Regions from separate parts of the Priestia sp. GS2 genome, predicted to be linked through region 2. Evidence: predicted binding sites of a transcription regulator. Region 2 holds the regulator's gene; each other region holds the start of a gene.
The links. The regulator Rex, encoded in region 2, represses fermentation and respiration genes when NADH is low (regulators of the CRP and FNR family bind a similar motif). The targets are predictions, from matches to a motif close to TTGTGAAATATTTCACAA.

Region 1: qoxA (cytochrome aa3 quinol oxidase subunit II) is a predicted target of Rex. The motif match lies at 1,214-1,231, and genes of this name have one in related genera.
Region 3: V2145_RS18600 (AtpZ/AtpI family protein) is a predicted target of Rex. The motif match lies at 955-972, and genes of this name have one in related genera.
Region 4: V2145_RS02525 (L-lactate dehydrogenase) is a predicted target of Rex. The motif match lies at 991-1,008, and genes of this name have one in related genera.

What each region holds. Positions count from the first base shown of each region.
Region 1 is NZ_JAZGJX010000001.1:1,230,949-1,233,157, reverse strand. It holds gene qoxB (cytochrome aa3 quinol oxidase subunit I) at 1-18, opposite strand, end outside; gene qoxA (cytochrome aa3 quinol oxidase subunit II) at 57-1,028, opposite strand; gene V2145_RS06365 (hypothetical protein) at 1,590-2,117, opposite strand.
Region 2 is NZ_JAZGJX010000005.1:4,381-6,589, reverse strand. It holds gene tatC (twin-arginine translocase subunit TatC) at 1-346, opposite strand, end outside; gene V2145_RS21275 (twin-arginine translocase TatA/TatE family subunit) at 362-544, opposite strand; gene V2145_RS21270 (redox-sensing transcriptional repressor Rex) at 577-1,221, opposite strand; gene V2145_RS21265 (ABC-F family ATP-binding cassette domain-containing protein) at 1,497-2,209, shown strand, end outside.
Region 3 is NZ_JAZGJX010000001.1:3,628,579-3,630,787, reverse strand. It holds gene V2145_RS18605 (S8 family serine peptidase) at 1-862, shown strand, start outside; gene V2145_RS18600 (AtpZ/AtpI family protein) at 1,177-1,398, shown strand; gene V2145_RS18595 (ATP synthase subunit I) at 1,405-1,788, shown strand; gene atpB (F0F1 ATP synthase subunit A) at 1,795-2,209, shown strand, end outside.
Region 4 is NZ_JAZGJX010000001.1:483,344-485,552, reverse strand. It holds gene V2145_RS02535 (glycerophosphodiester phosphodiesterase) at 1-607, opposite strand, end outside; gene V2145_RS02530 (YycC family protein) at 709-852, shown strand; gene V2145_RS02525 (L-lactate dehydrogenase) at 1,113-2,054, shown strand; gene V2145_RS02520 (L-lactate permease) at 2,104-2,209, shown strand, end outside.

The DNA of each region.
Region 1 (2,209 bases), on a different contig from region 2:
GAATTCATCTAGCTTCATTATGTCTTCCCCCAATCGTACGTTTATTTAGGCCCTTATTAATGACCTGCATGTTCATCATGACCTTCATGCTCGTCATGGCTTTCTTTTTTGCTATCGTCGCTTCCATGGTTATGATTTCCATGTCCCATGTTCATACCGCGCTCGTCTACTTTACCAGGGATGTATGCATCTTTCGCATGGTTAACCCACTCTAAGTGTGTACCGTTAAACGTCATACGACCTACTACACCTGGTTCAATAATTTCATCATACTTCTCTTCAGTTAATGGCTTAGCTGTTGCTTTAACTTCGTCAACCCACTCTTCATAGTCTTCATGAGTTTGGGCTAACACTTCAAATTCCATATCTGTAAAGTGTTCACCTGAGAAGTTAGCACTTCGTCCGATATAAGAACCTGGGTTATCTGCTTGAAGGTATAAATCCATTGCCATGTTGTTCATTGAATACTTCTGTCCACCAAGCTCCGGTACCCAGAATGAGTTCATTGAACCTTGAGACGTCAATTCGAAACGAACTGGACGATCTTCTGGAATGTTTACATAGTTAACTGTTTCAATATTTTCTTCCGGATAACTGAAAATCCATTTCCAGTTTGCTGAAGTAACATGAATTGTTAACGGTTCTTCAATTTTTGTTTGCTCATTTTTTGGTGGTTCTTCAAGAGCATAAATCGATTTTACAGTTGGGATTGCTAAAAGAATTAAGATAATAATCGGGAACGCAGTCCAGATAATCTCCATCTTTAAGTTACCCTCTTGCTCTGGTGGCTCATAGTCCATGTTGTCAGGTCTTTCACGATATTTAATAAGTACATAAGCAAAGATTGCAAATACTACTACGACCACAATCGCCATCATCCAAAGCGACCAAACAATAAGGTCAGCTTGTTCTTTAGCGACAGGACCTTGAGGATTCAAAACGGCTAATTCTGAACAGCCGCTCAAGAAAAATACTGAAAGTGCAGAGAATAAACCTGCTAGCTTCCAAAATCCTTTTTTTGGTTTCACTAAAAACTCTCCTTTCTAACAACTCATGATGCGAAGCCTCTTCATTAGATCATCTCTAAAACTTTCTATCTAGTTAACTATAGAAAGCTTTAATACAAAATCTCTTTAAACTCATGTCATACATCAACCATTACTATTGTAATACAAAGTGACAATTTTTTCGTCACTTTTTGTCGATTTTCTTATTTTGAAAATATTCTAAAATAGTGTAAAAACATGAGGTCAAAGAACACTTCAATCCTTGCGATATTTTAGCATATATTCGACAAGGAATAAATGTAAATAAAAGGATGAATGTTGCATTTTCTTACCGAAACTTACCTTTTTGAAGGTAATTCATGTAATGTAAACGCAATCACCCTTGATACAAAAGGGGTTTCAACTATTATTGAATATTTTGTGACAAAATTCATACAGAAATGTGTCAATCACTATTCAAGTTTATTAGGTTTGATGACCGCCCATTTACAGTATATTACACATTAAATACTTTTGTTATATACTTCACAAAAAGTTCAAAAATTGACATGTATGTTGTCTACACAATAAAGAAGCTGCGCATTATTCGCGCAGCTCTTGATCCATATATTCTTTAATAGTTATGTCATCTCCTGACTTATTCAATAGGATAAGATCCGCTGGAAATGGCTTTTTAACGTATTTTGGCACAGGTTGATATGAAATAAAATATTCTCCTCTGGGAACTTTAATATCAAACGTGTAATTTTCATTTACAAGCGAGGCCTTCACTCGATGTATCTGTTTGCTTGGATTCTTCCCTAAAAATAGCGCATACGTTCCTTTGCTTGTATGTATGTCATCATATTCAACAAGATTGTTCATTTTTGTCATCACTTCAATTCGTAACCTTTTGCTCCATCCTTCTTTTAAAATGGCCATTCCTTCTCCGTTACCAGGAATAGTGAAGAGCGCAACATATGTGTCCGAACCGCTAATTTTTTGAATTTCTCGAATGTCAAGCTTTTTGGAACCGTTAATGTCCCCCATCCCTTTCCATTTTCTTATATGTTCTTCAACATCCTTAGCGCTGCTTTGAATTGGATATCTAAAAAATTCAATACCTCCCACAACAACACCTATAAGAATGATTAGAAATAAGAATCGCTTAAACTTTCGAATTGGTGTTCACGCTCCTTTCCATTTAATGAGTGACGTTAAAA
Region 2 (2,209 bases):
TAAGAAATAAGATGATTGAAATTGGAATGTATCCAAGAGTTACTTTTCTCTCTTTATCATACAACCCTGGACTTATAAATGCCCATAATTGATAGAGTGCAATAGGAGCAGAAACAACACATCCGATGACAAACGCAAACTGCATATAAATCTTAACAGGGTCCGTCAATTTAAATGCATTCATTGTTAACGAGCTTGCCTCGTCCGCTGATTGGAGATAAATAATGACGCGGTCTGCTAAGAAGAAACCGCCGATTGTAGCAATAAAAAAGAAAAAGACGACGATTAAAATCCGTTTTCGCAGTTCACCAATATGATCATATACAGACATTTCTTGTTCGTTCATATGTCAATCATTCCTCTATTGATTTCGTTCTTTCTTCTTACCCTCTTCTTCGTTATCTTCCATTATTCCTTTAGTGGCGCTTTTAAACTCCCTTAACGTATGGCCTACAGCTCGACCAAGCTCTGGAAGTTTCTTCGGTCCAAAAATTAGCAATGCAAAAATTACAATTAAGATAACACTACCTGCACCTAATCCCATGGTTTTCCCTCCTTTATTACGTATATATTCTATTATATATTATTTTCAGGATAATTTTTCAAAAAGTAAACCAATGACTGAAGCTCTACGGCTAAATCAATATGATGTAGACGAATCGAACTTGGCACATTTAAGCGTGCAGGCGTAAAGTTTAAAATACCTTTAATCCCACATTTAACTAAGCGATCCGTAATTTGCTGTGCCACTGTAGCTGGAACTGTTAGAATTGCAACGGAAATATCCTCCGTCATATGTTCTTCAAGCTTATCTAAATGGTAAACAGGTACGTCTCCAACGTGAGTGCCTACCTTGTCTTCAATAACATCAAAAGCAAATTCAATCTTTGTATTGTTATTTTTAATAAAATTGTAGTTTAAAAAGGCTGTTCCTAGATTACCAACGCCAATTAAAGCAACTTTGGTTACCTCATCTTGATCTAATGTTTTACGAAAAAAGCTCAGTAAATAATTGACGTTATAGCCATATCCCTTTTTACCCAAGGCTCCAAAATAGGAAAAATCGCGACGAATTGTTGCGGAGTCTACTTTCACTGCTTCGCTTAATTCTGCTGACGATACACGTTGCTTACCAGAAGCATGTAGATTTTTAATAAAACGATAGTATAGCGGCAACCGCTTTGCTGTAGCTTGTGGTATTTTTAAGTTTTCTGTATTCATCTTGTGCCCCCTTAATTACGATAGATATAATGGCTATCGTTCAAATCTCCGCTTAAATTAGCAAGATTCTCTTTTCAAACTAGATAGCGCTTCCATTAAGTGAATCTTCTATTCACTCATGAACAGTAGTCTATAGTTTATTTTAACACAGTCTGTGTGGTAATAATGAATTCTACACATAATTTTATGGAAATGCTTATGCCATACACGTATTCATACTTCCGTCTTAAAAATATGTTAAAATACACTATGTCGAAATGAGTAGAGGTGAAATGATGATTATTCTACAGTTAAATGGAATTACGAAATATTACGGGGCAGACCCGATTTTATCAAATATAAAACTTGAAGTTCAATCTAAAGACCGCATTGCACTGGTTGGTCGAAACGGAGCAGGTAAATCAACGCTTTTAAAAATTATTTCTGGTGAACTTTCCTACGACAGTGGAGAGATTATGAAACCAAAAGAAACAACGATTGACTACATGGGACAAGATACAGTGTTAGAATCCACTTTATCTATTTGGGACGAAATGTTAACCGTCTTCAAGCCTTTGCAAAGAATGGAGAAAGAACTAAGAAAGCTTGAAGAAAAAATGGGGGATCCTTCTTATCAGCACGATTCTATCAACTATGAAAAGCTCTTAAAGGAATACGACCAGCTTCAAATTTCCTTTAAAGATCTAGGTGGATACCAATATGAAGCTGATATTCGTTCAATCCTACACGGATTTCGCTTTTCAAACTTTGACTATTCCACCCCAATTTCTACACTAAGCGGTGGCCAAAAAACGCGACTGGCTTTAGCTAAGCTGTTATTAACTAAACCTGATTTATTAATTCTGGATGAACCTACCAACCACCTTGACATTGAAACATTGGCTTGGTTAGAGCAATTTTTACAAAACTACGATGGTGCTATCCTAATTGTATCGCATGATCGCTACTTCCTTGATAAAGTGGTTACACAAGTCTATGAAGTAAGTCA
Region 3 (2,209 bases), on a different contig from region 2:
TGTAGTAGCGCCAGGCTATCAAATCATGAGTACGGTACCGAACGGGTATGAGCCTTTAAATGGAACGAGCATGGCAGCACCTCACGTAGCGGGAGCCTGTGCTTTACTTTTACAGGCTCACCCTGATTGGTCTCCTGAACAAGTAAAAGCTGCACTGATGAGTACGGCAAAGCCAATTAGGAATTTGAAGGGTGAATTATATCACGTATATGAACAAGGCGCAGGAAGGATTCAAGTGGAACGTGCAGTAAAAGCAACAACGCTGTTATCACCTAGCACGTTACCTTTTGGAATTTTTGAAGGACAAAGTAGTAAAAGAATTAAAATGAGCATCTTTAATGAATCAAATTATAAAAACGTTTATCATGTTACGCCTCCAACAAAAAAGTCTGGTGAAACTTGGAGAGTACCGCTTTCTTTCACATTAAAGCCTAAAGAAGCGAAGACTATTTCATTTGATCTTCAGGTAAACAGCCATCAAAAGAAAAAAGGCATATATGATGGACGGTTGGAAATTCGTGATTCACGTGAAACAATATCAATACCGTATTTGTATATGGTCGAAAAGCCAAATTACCCTCGAGTTATGGGACTGCAGGCTATGCAAGGAAGTGATGCTAATACTTATATATATGAAGCATTTTTACCTGAAGGAGCGGATGAATTTGGAATTGCTGTTTATGACACGGATACCCTTCGATTCGTCTCTTATTTAGATGTAGATAAGAAATTAGAAAGAGGAATGTTAAAGCGGAAAATTCAACTGCAGGAAGAGCTACCTAAAGGTGATTATAAAGTATTCGCATATGCTAAAAAAGATGGTAAAACAGAGGTAGTAAATGCGAGGCTGATGATTGAGTAAAAGGGCATCAAACCAAGGTTTGATGCCCTTTTACATTGTTCTTATTTAATTATGAAATATGTGTGGCAAAAATGTGAACATCCCTTTTTAGATTGTGAAGTTTTTAGCTTAAACACATTGACATTAAATATGTGCTATTGTATGCTAACAATGGATATAAATGATAAGGTTTTCAACACTTGAAAATCAAGGTTCGCTTGTGTTTTCGACTAACTGTTTTTAACTTTTTTGGTAATTTATACATAAGTTTGCATAGCTTTAGAGTATGTAGATTTTTTTGAAAAAAAAGAATTTACCAAAAAGGGGTTTTCTAAATGACTAAGCAAAAACGGCAGTCATTACAAGCGATTGCATTAATGTCCACCATTCTTTCTCAGTTAGCAGGTTCCGTATTAATCGGTCTATTTGGTGGCAAATGGATTGATGGAAAAGTTGGGACTGAGCCACTTTTTTTAGTTTTAGGCCTTCTTTTAGGGCTTGCAGTTGGCGTCTATGCCATGCTGCGCACAGTCCGACAATTTTTTTCAGGAGATTAATAATCCATGCAAGAATTGCAACATTTATTTCCAAGACTTCGATCCTACATATTTTATTTATTAGCAATATACGTTCTCGGATGGGGATTTACTCCTTATCAAACCGTGTTTTTAGGCCTGATTTTAGGTACAGCACTCAGTTTGTATAACCTTTGGGTTTTAGTAAGAAGGGCTAAACAGTTTGGACAAGCGCTGGATGAAGGAAAACGACCTCGTTCAGTAGGAACATTTGCAAGGTTTGCAACCGCTGCGCTAGCAGTTGTAATTACAATCTCTTATCCAAATACTTTTCATATTATTGGTGTAGTTATGGGATTAATGACATCCTATCTTGTCATTATCATAGATTTAGTTGTTCAAAATATACGCAGGAGATGGGAAGAGAGGTGAATATAGTTGGGTCATGAATCACCAACTCAAGATTTCTTTGGTCTTACGTTTAATCTCAGTAACATGTTGATGATTACCGTGGCGTCAGTCATTGTGTTTTTAATTGCAGTTTTATGTACTCGTACTTTAGCAATGAAGCCTACAGGTATGCAAAACTTCCTGGAGTGGGTATTAGACTTTGTAAAAGGCCTCATTAACAGCACAATGGATTGGAAGACAGGTGGACGCTTCTTAACACTAGGTGTAACGCTCTTAATGTATATCTTCGTTGCCAATATGTTAGGATTGCCATTTGCCGTTGTTGTCGATCACGAATTATGGTGGAAATCACCGACTGCTGATCCGACGATTACATTGACTCTAGCAGCAATGGTCGTTGTCTTATCACATTATTATGGTATTAAGATGAAGGGGTTCGCAG
Region 4 (2,209 bases), on a different contig from region 2:
CAGGGATACGATAGTCTTTGGAAGCGGCTACGTTTACTTGATTAACTGTGCGATAATTTGGATGAAGTGCTCTAGCACCAAGGTGTTGAGCATAAATCCAGGGTTCAAACATTGGATATGAATATAAAATAGCTGTTTCAATTGTTGAATCAAAAGATGTGACTCTTGCTAAGCTATTATGATTAAATGAAGATATAATGATACGCTCTTTCATTTTATAATAGTAGATGAGATCAAGTACCTTCATTTCTAAATAAGCATACTCAAACAGGTTATTTTTCAATTCAATATTAACAGAAAACTGCTGGTTAGAAGCCCAAGCTAGTACTTCATTTAACGTAGGTATTTGACAAGCTCCGTATTTCTTTTTAAATTTATAGCTCGCATCAAGACTTCTTAATTCTTTATAGTTAAAGTCTCTTATATATCCTTTACCATTTGTTGTTCGATCAACTTTTTCATCATGAATAACCATGAGCTCACCGTCTTTGGACATATGAACATCAAGTTCAATTCCATCTGCTCCTACTCTGATTGCTTCTTCAAACGAAATCATTGTATTTTCAGGAAACGTCCCTGCTGCTCCTCTGTGACCCATAATACGCATACTTGCTCAATCCCTTCATTATGACTTATGATTAACAAGGTAGTTGCAATTTATCATAATGCTTACACATATATTTTACAAGAGAATAGGAGTTGATATGTATGAGACCACTACAAATCTCACCTGATACGGCTGTCAAACTGGCTGTCAAACTGAACGTCCCTTTAGAACAACTGATGCACATGCCACAGCATATCCTATTGCAAAAGCTTGCTCAGCTGGATAAAGAAGACGAAAATAACTAATATCAAAAATAGCACTAGCTATTATGAAACTACAGAAGATAAAAAAGGCCTTTTTTAAGGCCTTTTTTATTTAATTAACTTTTAATAAAAAATGATATTTTGTTGTTGCCAAATGAAAAATCAAGTGTTATTATCTACTTGTGAAACATTTCACAATATCTTTTTTGTTGAAATGAGCCTAAAAAATAAAGTTGATTTGTTTTTTATTTATCCGAATATGTGAAATATTTCACATACTATTCTCTTGAGGAGGCACTCTTATGGAAATGACGTTAGGAAATAAAGTTGTGTTAGTAGGTACAGGTGCAGTTGGAGCAAGCTATGCGTATTCATTAATGAATCAAGGTATTTGCGATGAGTTAGTATTAGTTGATTTAAACGCAGAAAAAGCACGCGGTGATGTAATGGATTTAGCTCACGGTATCGTATATGCTCCAAGCTCTATGCACATTTCTTTTGGAACGTATGATGATTGTAAAGACGCTGCTATTGTCGTAATTTGTGCAGGAGCTGCTCAAAAGCCAGGAGAAACGAGACTTGACCTTGTTCATAAAAATGTCCAAATCTTCGAACATATTGTAAATGGAGTTATGGAATCTGGATTTAATGGCATTTTTTTAGTAGCGACAAACCCAGTTGATATTCTTACCTATGCCACATGGAAATTTTCAGGTCTTCCAAAGGAACGCGTAATTGGTTCAGGCACCATCCTTGATTCAGCTCGTTTCCGCCACCTCCTCAGTGAAGAGCTTGGTGCAGCTCCAACAAGCGTTCATGGTTATATCATTGGAGAACATGGTGATTCTCAGCTTGCCGTTTGGAGCGGAGCAAATATTTGTGGAACACCAATTGCAAATCAGCTATCACCACAACGAAAAGAAGAAATTGCTGTTCAAGTACGAAATGCAGCTTATGACATTATCAAATCAAAAGGCGCTACTTATTACGGTATTGCAATGGGGCTAGCCAGGATTACGAGAGCTATCTTAAAAAATGAGCAAGTTGTTCTTCCAGTAGGAGCCTATTTAGATGGTGAATACGATCAGCACGATATTTATGTGGGTGTTCCAAGTATCATTCATCGCGGAGGTGTCAAAAAAGTCTTAGAACTTCCGTTAGATGAGATGGAACAAAAAAAGTTCTCAGAATCTATTCAAACGTTAAAAGAAATTCAGAAATCACTTTTCACTTTAACAAACTAAGCAGAAAGCGAGTAAGTTCGCTTTCTCGCTTCCTAAAGGAGCCGTTTAAATGCTTGTTGATACGTATAATCCATTTGAGAATCTTACACTTTCAGCACTTATTGCAGCTATTCCTATTATCTCATTTTTAATATGCTTAACTCTTTTTAAAATGA